One region of the Shewanella sp. SM71 genome, then DNA from elsewhere that is predicted to be linked to it. Evidence: riboswitches for the same ligand, from Rfam matches in the RefSeq annotation. Region 1 holds a riboswitch; the other holds the start of a gene.
The links. A riboswitch is a leader RNA that binds a small molecule or an ion and turns the genes downstream of it on or off. The one in region 1 is predicted to bind cobalamin.
Positions count from the first base shown of each region.

Region 2: another riboswitch for cobalamin. It lies ahead of L5L97_RS02750 (TonB-dependent receptor); the one in region 1 lies ahead of L5L97_RS20055 (ABC transporter ATP-binding protein).

Region 1 covers NZ_JAKKRW010000025.1:59,328-63,561, forward strand. Annotated here, with positions in the region: gene metH (methionine synthase) at 1-843, opposite strand, end outside; gene L5L97_RS20050 (histidine phosphatase family protein) at 1,113-1,838, shown strand; cobalamin riboswitch at 2,060-2,260, shown strand; gene L5L97_RS20055 (ABC transporter ATP-binding protein) at 2,360-3,235, shown strand; gene L5L97_RS20060 (FecCD family ABC transporter permease) at 3,232-4,234, shown strand, end outside.
Region 2 covers NZ_JAKKRW010000002.1:60,340-64,573, reverse strand. Annotated here, with positions in the region: gene L5L97_RS02750 (TonB-dependent receptor) at 251-2,212, opposite strand; cobalamin riboswitch at 2,321-2,556, opposite strand; gene L5L97_RS02745 (hypothetical protein) at 2,691-4,133, opposite strand.

The sequences.
Region 1 (4,234 bases):
CGACACATAACACTCACTGATGCGGGATAATTCTTCCACATAGGGGCGTAATTCTTTTGGCCCAAGTGCACAGTTAAGACCGATAGATAAGGGCTTGATATGGCGAAGGGAATTGTAAAAGGCTTCGGTCGTTTGGCCAGTCAGTGTGCGGCCAGAGGCATCGGTAATGGTGCCCGAAATCATGATCGGCAATCTGTCTTTAGAATGCTTACCGAATAAGTCATCGAATACGGATTCAATCGCAAACAGCGCGGCTTTGGCGTTTAAGGTATCGAATATGGTCTCGACCATAATGATATCCGCGCCGCCCTCAATCAGTGCCTTAGTGGATTCTTTGTAAGCAGTTACTAACTCATCGAAGCTGACGTTGCGATAGCCTGGGTCGTTCACATCAGGGCTAATCGAACACGTACGGTTAGTGGGGCCTAACACACCGGCGACGTAGCGTGGAATGCCTGTGGCAGCAAAGGCTTCATCACAGGCTTCACGGGCGAGTCGCGCGCCGACTAAGTTAATTTCGGCGGACAGCGACTGCATGTCGTAGTCGGCCATGGCGATGGTGGTGGCGTTAAAGGTGTTGGTTTCAATGATGTCGGCACCGGCGTTTAAGTAGTCGGTGTGAATTTGTTTGATGATGTGGGGTTGCGACAAGACCAAGAGGTCGTTGTTACCTTTGACATCCGTATGCCAATCTTTAAAACGTTCGCCGCGATAGTCCTCTTCTTCCAGCTTGTAGCCTTGGATCATAGTGCCCATGGCACCGTCTAAGATCAGAATGCGCTCTGCAAGCTGTTTGCGAATGTCTGCTAATATTTGGCTGGCTTTGGTTGAGGGTATCGTCATAAATAATTACCTTAAATACAGCTAAGTTAAGTCCAAAAATCGGCCATTGTTATGCTAAGTGCATTTTATTGTCGTCTGCCGACATTTTTTGAATACTTGTTCTTAAAAATTTGTTTTGGACATTTAAACGTATAGACGTCCATAATACGCGACTTATGATTGTCAGGGCAAGATGAAAGTCAAAGGCATTAGGAGCGAGAATCGAGAATCAAGAATTTAGGCCCTCGGCTTGAGTTCCTAGCATCTAGTCCCTAACTAAAAAGGCATATATGAAACAAGTTCGATTGTTATTGTTGCGCCACGGTGAGTGTGAAGGCGGCGCTATTTTGCGGGGTCGTGTGGATGTGCCTTTAAGCAAAAAGGGTTGGCAACAAATGTCGGCAGCAGTTGAGTCACAGGCCAGCGTGTGTAGCGCGATTTATAGCTCGACTTCACGCCGTTGCGCCGATTTTGCCCACGCTTTTGCCGCCGAGCTGCATTCGACGGCGGCACTGATATCTGAGTCAAGGCCATTGCAGGCGCAGTGTTTGTCGGGTTTACGGGAAATTGATTTTGGTGATTGGGACGGTTGTCGGCTCGATGAACTGTATCAACAAGAGGGCGAACACTTAGCGGCGTATTGGCAAAACCCTTGGCAAACTCCGCCGCCTAATGGTGAAACTATGGCAAGTTTTGAGTCGCGGGTGAATGGGACGATTGACCAGATACTCGCCGCCGAGTTTGAACGATTGACCCTTGACTCACATAAAATGGGTAATGAAAACAGTGCCGTTAATGAAACCACTGTCAATATGCCAGCCACTCAAGTGTGGGTCGTGACCCACGGCGGGGTGATCCGTCACTTAATGGCGCGTGCCTTAGGGGTTGAACGGGCGGTGGGGTTTTATAGTCAACTCGATTTACCCGTGGCGGCCGTGGTGAGCATTAATGTGCTGCAAGATGAACAGGGTGCCTGCTATTGGCGTTTAGATTGGCCGAGTGGGCGCAGGTGTTGAGGCCTTATTTCACGACCTAGGAGTTATGGTGTAGGCGTGATTGTTTGGCGAGAATAAGCTGACATGAAAATATTCTGATTTAAACAGCATTGCCTAATGGGATAGATGTAGGATAATGCTTTTCCCTGACGTTTGAACGAGATAGCGTATTACATGCGCAATGAGTGATAACGTCGCAGAAATAGGTGTTGGGAATAGACTCTCTTTGTTCGAATCGCTCCGCTGTTTTAATTAATAGTGGCGTTGTTAACAAAGAGCATATCAACCCAAACATAATAGGGAATCGGGGAGCTGCTCGTCAGTCAGCCCGAACTGTGCCCGCAACTGTGAGTAGTTTAAAGAAGCACCTAGATTCTAGATTCTAGAGCCTAGCTCCTTCTTTTCTACAAGTCAGGAGACCTGCCTATTTCTGTTATCGCTGCGTGCAGCCTTAGTTCTCGAGCGGGTGACTCGAGGGAGCAGATGACAATATGCACAACCTTTTTTTATACAGGTTTGGACTCGATAGGAGCGCCGCTTAGGTGAAACTTTCTGCAATCCAAACTAACAGCCCCGTGAATGACACTAACCCATCATTGAGCCCGTCAGTCGCGCTTAATGTGAGCCAGTTGAGCTGGTGTATCGATGGCAAAACCATACTTTCCAATATTAACTTTACGCTGCCAACGGGGCAGATGCTGGGGCTGATTGGCCCTAACGGTGCGGGCAAGTCTAGCTTGCTGCGCTGTTTGTATCGGTTTGTTCGCCAGACTCAGGGCAAAATTACCCTTTTTGATCAAGATATTGAGCGCTTGTCGCCCAAGGCGTTTGCCTGTCGCGTCGCCGTAGTGCAGCAGGATACACCGCACTATTTTGACCTCACCACAGAGCAATTGGTCAGCATGGGCTTAACGCCCCACAAGGGCATGTTCGATACCAATTCGAGCTGTGATACTGAGCGTATTGCTAAGGCTTTAGAGAAAGTCGGCTTGAGCCATAAGATGCACCAACAATATGAGCACTTATCTGGCGGTGAAAAGCAACGCGCCTTGATTGCCCGCGCCATAGTGCAGCAGCCGCAGCTTTTAATCCTCGATGAGCCAACGAACCACCTCGATGTGCGCTATCAAATTCAAATCCTCGAATTAGTGCGTAGTCTTGGCATCAGCGTGATTGCCTCTATTCATGATCTTAATTTAGCCAGTGCCCTGTGCGACAGTTTGTTGTTGATCCATAACGGGGAAGTCAGCGCTATGGGGACGCCAACCGAAGTATTAACCGAGGCGCGAATTGGCGATGTGTTTGGCGTGTGTGCTCAGGTATCGCCCCATCCACAACATAAAAAGCCCTTAATCAGCTATTTTTATGGTTATCACCATGTAGATCATGGCCTGAATGAGCGAGGCGAGGGTGGATGACTCAGGGGAGTAAACAATATTTCATCTCATATTTGGGGCGTATCGTGACACCGTTGACGAGACAACAACTGATGCTGCTCGTATTAGGTATCATCACTTTGATAACGCCTATTGCCGCGACGAGTTTTGGTGCGGCGAACATCAGTTTTACGGATGTTATTCAAGTATTTATCAATAAGGCGACGAACCTCACTCAAGCCAATGGCATGACTGAGCGCATTGTGATGGAGCTCAGGCTACCGCGCATTTTACTGGCTTTTGTGGCGGGTGCGGGTTTGTCACTGGCGGGCAGTGTGTTGCAAACCGTGACTCGCAATCCGCTCGCCGATCCCTATTTGTTTGGCATTAGCTCAGGCGCGTCCTTTGGCGCTGTGGTGATGTTGACCTTATTCACTGGCTCTGGATTTTTTGATAATGCGGGTATGACGGCACATTCTGGGCTTTTTAGCGGTTCGGGTGCCTTGTCTGGATTACTTTGGTTTAGCTTGCCCTTGGGCGCTTTTATTGGCGCGAGTTTGTCGGTGCTAATAGTGCTTGCCTTGTCTGGGCTTGGGCTTAATAGCCAAGTGGAGCGCATGTTGCTCTCTGGTGTGGCGACCTCCTTTATGTTCGGCGCATTAACGAGTTTGCTGCTGTATTTCGCCAGTCCGCAGGCGACAGCCTCTGTGCTGTTTTGGAGTTTAGGCAGTTTTGCAAAGGCCAGTTGGTCTTTGTTAGTACTGCCGACACTGGTTATTGGCGCGAGTTTATTCATTATTTTAGGCATGAAACGGCAGATCATGGCGTTGCAGGCGGGGGATGAAACGGCGCATACCTTAGGGGTGAATGTGCCTAAGCTGCGTCTCAATATGTTGCTGCTCTGCTCCTTGATTACCGCTATTTTGGTGGCTACCTGTGGCGGTATCGGTTTTGTCGGGTTAATGATCCCCCACACAGTACGCATGCTGTTCCCCGGTCGTCAGCCGATTTTATTAACGGCGTTGGTGGGCGGATTATTTA
Region 2 (4,234 bases), on a different contig from region 1:
AAGATGATTCGGTTACAGCTCACATCATACCTAAAATACTAAGAATTTCAGCAATAAACAGCAGAGTAAAATATAAATTACTCCTATTTAGTGATGACTGCCCGCTAACACTATAGATAACGACAATTAAACCACTCTACTAAAACGATATTCAAGACTATACCTATTTTAAGATTTATTCTTTGAACTCAGCGTAAAAACTAAAAAGCCAGACTGAGTCTGGCTTTGTTATTAGATAGCTCATTAATATTTAGAAGCGGTAGCCCACAGTGAAACGAATATCACGGCCTCGACCTGAGTAATAACCATTATATGTTCCACCACCATAATAGCCTGCGCTAACATAATCTTTATCGAATACATTATCGATACGCAGACTGGCAAGCCAAGCATCACGATTATAATTCAAGGCTAAATTACCAAGCACGTAACTTGCTAGCTTATCACCTTGATTAGCGTTATCGCCTTCGATAAAACGATCCCCCGTGTAGATAGCTTCGGCAAATACTTGGAAATGCTCAGCAAAATCCATGCTGACATAACCGCGTCCCGTGTGTTTTGCCACCCAAGACAGCTCTTTGCCATCGTTAGCACCATCGGTAAATTCGGCGTCGGTATAGTTATATTCCAGCCCTAGCTGCAGCGCTTTAGTGATCTGCCAATCCCAATCGGCACCCGCGCCATAACGACGAGAAGCGTCAGCATTGACGTTTGCACCGTTGAAATTTCCACCAATGGGTTTAACTGCACTCGAGTCATAAACAATTTCATCCTCTAAATCGAGACGATATAGGCTGACTCGCAGAGTTTGACTAGCGACAGCCCAATCCCAACCCGCCTCATAGGAACGGCCTGTTTGCGGCTTTAAGCCAAATACGCCCGGCGATGTATAAGCTTGCTCATCCACTTTGGCAAAACGGAAGTTATCATCGGCGCGCACATAGAGTCTGTGCTCCGCAGTTGGGCGGTAATTTAAACCCAGTTCGAATGCGTGGGCATTTTCGTCTAAATCCATGCCATTAGGATAGACATTGCCATCGACTAACTCATCGGTCACTCGTGCATAACGACCACCCACAACGTAACTTAAAGTATGGCTTAAAGGCACTGTAGCTTGTAGATAGGCGCTTTGCATTTGCTGCACATTACTGCGCGCCATAGTGTCAAAATCAGCCTTGCCACGGCTGATGTCTAAACCTGTGACTAGGTTTAGCTCGCCTTGACGCGTGCTGTAATTCGCTAACGCTTTAGGGCTAAACATTAACAGTGAGCGTGTGTTATGGCTGTTCGCCCCCCAATTAAGAGAAGACACTAAGGTATCGCTGTAATCTAAATCCGCCGCCAGCGCCCAGTTTTGATTAAGCTGATGCTTGTAACCCGTTCGCGCCGCAGTGGTCATCTCGTGGGCATACTCTACCTTATTTGATGAAGCACGGGGATCGTCTTTAAATTGCTTTTCAGTAAGCGAGCCCGGATTTTCACGATCGTTATCGTAGTAGCTGGTTTCAACAAAGAACGAGTCTGTGGCTGTTTTATATTGAATGCGGCCAAGAATAGAGCCGGTTTCGTTGGCATTATGCTGGCGATAGTTGTCACCTTGGTTGTAACTACCGGTGAAAAAGTAACGCCAATCTTTGTTGATCGCGCCAGACACATCACCACGACCTTCATAGGTATCAAAGCTACCGCCAGATAACTGCACGCTGCCGCCAGTATTTTCAGGGGACTTAGTGACAATATTAATCACCCCGCCCACGGCTTGATCGCCATAAAGTACACCTGCACTACCCGATAAAATTTCAATACGATCCACTTGATTAAGCGGAATGGCATTAAGGCTAGGTGCGGCGATATCGATATTATTGAGACGACGACCATCAAGTAAAATCAGCGTGTTATTAACGGCAGTGCTGGCGCTAAAACCACGCATAGCAAAGCTAGTTCCAATATTGTTATCCGAAATTTGAATACCGCTTTGACCGCGTAAGACGTCGGTCAAATTAGTCGCGCCACTCATTTCAATAGCCGCGGCATCAATCACATTCACATTGGCGGCAATATTTAACGGGGTCTTATCAGAGCGGCCGATCACGACAAGATGCTCGTCGACTTTAGCTGTGCTGGTATCGTCAGCCGCCATAACGGGCGCGATAATTGAAAAACTGCAAAGGCTGCCGATCAGCAGCGCGATTTTTGTTGGATTTGTTCCCATTTTACCTTTAACTCCTGCAAGGAAAACGGGGCATTGACGCCACGATACCGTTAATTCAGTCGTAAATACTGACGGTGATTATCGCATTTTGAGATCTGCCCACCGAAATCTCAAAAACACCTTTAGGGCCGGTCTCCGGACTTAGGCTATGTTAATCCATTAAAAGTTAGATTAACGCGAGACTGACCTTTCACATTCTGACTTTCGGGTTCAGTCTTGAACACACCAATCAAACGCGGTCTTCTCTCACCTTTTACCGTTGCGGGGGCAGTGCCAGAATTTCACTGGCTTCCCGATTATCTCACGACACTATCATCGTAAGCACCACAGAAGGTTGACTCAAAATTAGGTTCAAAGGGCGTACAATCTGTTAACGCCCAACAAGGCTCAGAGCATATCAGACCTGAGCGCGCGCATTATAGACGTCTATACGGATGAAAGTCCATTAATCTCAAGTTAGCGAGAAAACTCACATGAGCTAGAAAACACCATCCCAGTTTTTTGCCGCAGGTTTTGGTCTGTCTTTGCTCAAAATCGCCTGACGCTGCTCAGGGGTTTCGCATTGGGCAACGGGAGTAAAATCCAGCGGTTTAATCACTAACGAGTCAGCAGGTTGCACTGGCGACTTGTCGAACATTGGCAAATTCATCGACCAAGAGACCAGCTCCCCCTTTTCGCTGATGCCAACATAACCGTCATTTGCGCCATCTAACCAAGTAAGGCGCGGAATACGTGCAATCAACTTCTCCACATTTTCACGGTTGGCGCGATAACCAACAGGCACCACTTTGCCATCGGGACGCGTAAACACAAAGGAGGCAGGCCCTTGGGTAATGATGCTGCCTTCCTGCCAATATTTATCAAGAATCTCTTGGGCATAGTGAAACCCAAACATATGAGCGTAATCAGTATCGTCGGCCACTATTTGCGGCACGGCCTTATCCCGCAGTAATAAAAAGCCTGAGCCAATGCTGATAATCTCTTTTACCCCTGTGATATTGGTTTTTTTAATCCAATCGACACCACAGTTAATCCCATCGCCCCAAAAATGCGCATCCCCCGTAGGACTTAAAATCGCAAAGGCACAATTGTTTGCCGTCATACTCGCCACATCCTTTAAGGCGCTGCGGATCGAGTAAGCATCACTGCGCCAACCCCAACTCACCACAGTGCCGTCCTTTTTCAAGGCGGCATAGGTGTGTTGAAAATATTCGATCTTCGCCACATCCGTAAGCTGCGGGAGTAACTTTTTCATATTGGTCGACTCTTCAACCTGCCCCCAAATCACAGCACTGCCCTCTTTTTTGAGGGCGACAAAACTGCGTCCTCTGGCGAAGATATCGACAACATCAACTAATTGATCCTGCACATGTAAGCTATTGCCGCCGTAGGGGCCATAACCCCAAGTGTGTACCTTGCCATTAGCATCAAGGGCCGCAATGGCCTCTTGATTAGCGAACAACTTGGTAATATTGGTCATGCGGTTTTGCAGGGCTTTGTCGAGGCTCAATTTCCCTACATTACCCCAGTAAACCACAGTGCCATCTTGACGTAGCGCGGCAAACCCGTCCTTAACTGGGACGATTTGCTTAACTTGCTTAAGCTGCCCCGTCACCTCGCGGCTATCACCACCAGCATAACTGTCGCCCCAAGTAATCACCTCACCAGATTGTGTTAACGCCGCAAAGGCCGAACTGTTGGTGACTACAGTCTCGACTGTGGGTAAATCACAGGGAATATGGCGATACTGTGGACTCGGATTTTCCTTAAGTTGGAGCAGTTTGCCGTTATCAAACTGTAGCAATGACTCGTTATTACTTTCCACAACGGCCATAGGTTGAGGATCGCTACAGCCAGAGATCTGCATGGCAACCATGCCCGCGAGTAAAGCCTTAGGCCAAGTGATTCGATGAGTGAGCATTACTTATTTCCTTGTATTTGCTTGGATATGTCATTCAATGTTGTGCAGCGGACAGAGCGAGAATGGATTTACCTAACATCGCCTAGTGTCAAAAATGGGCA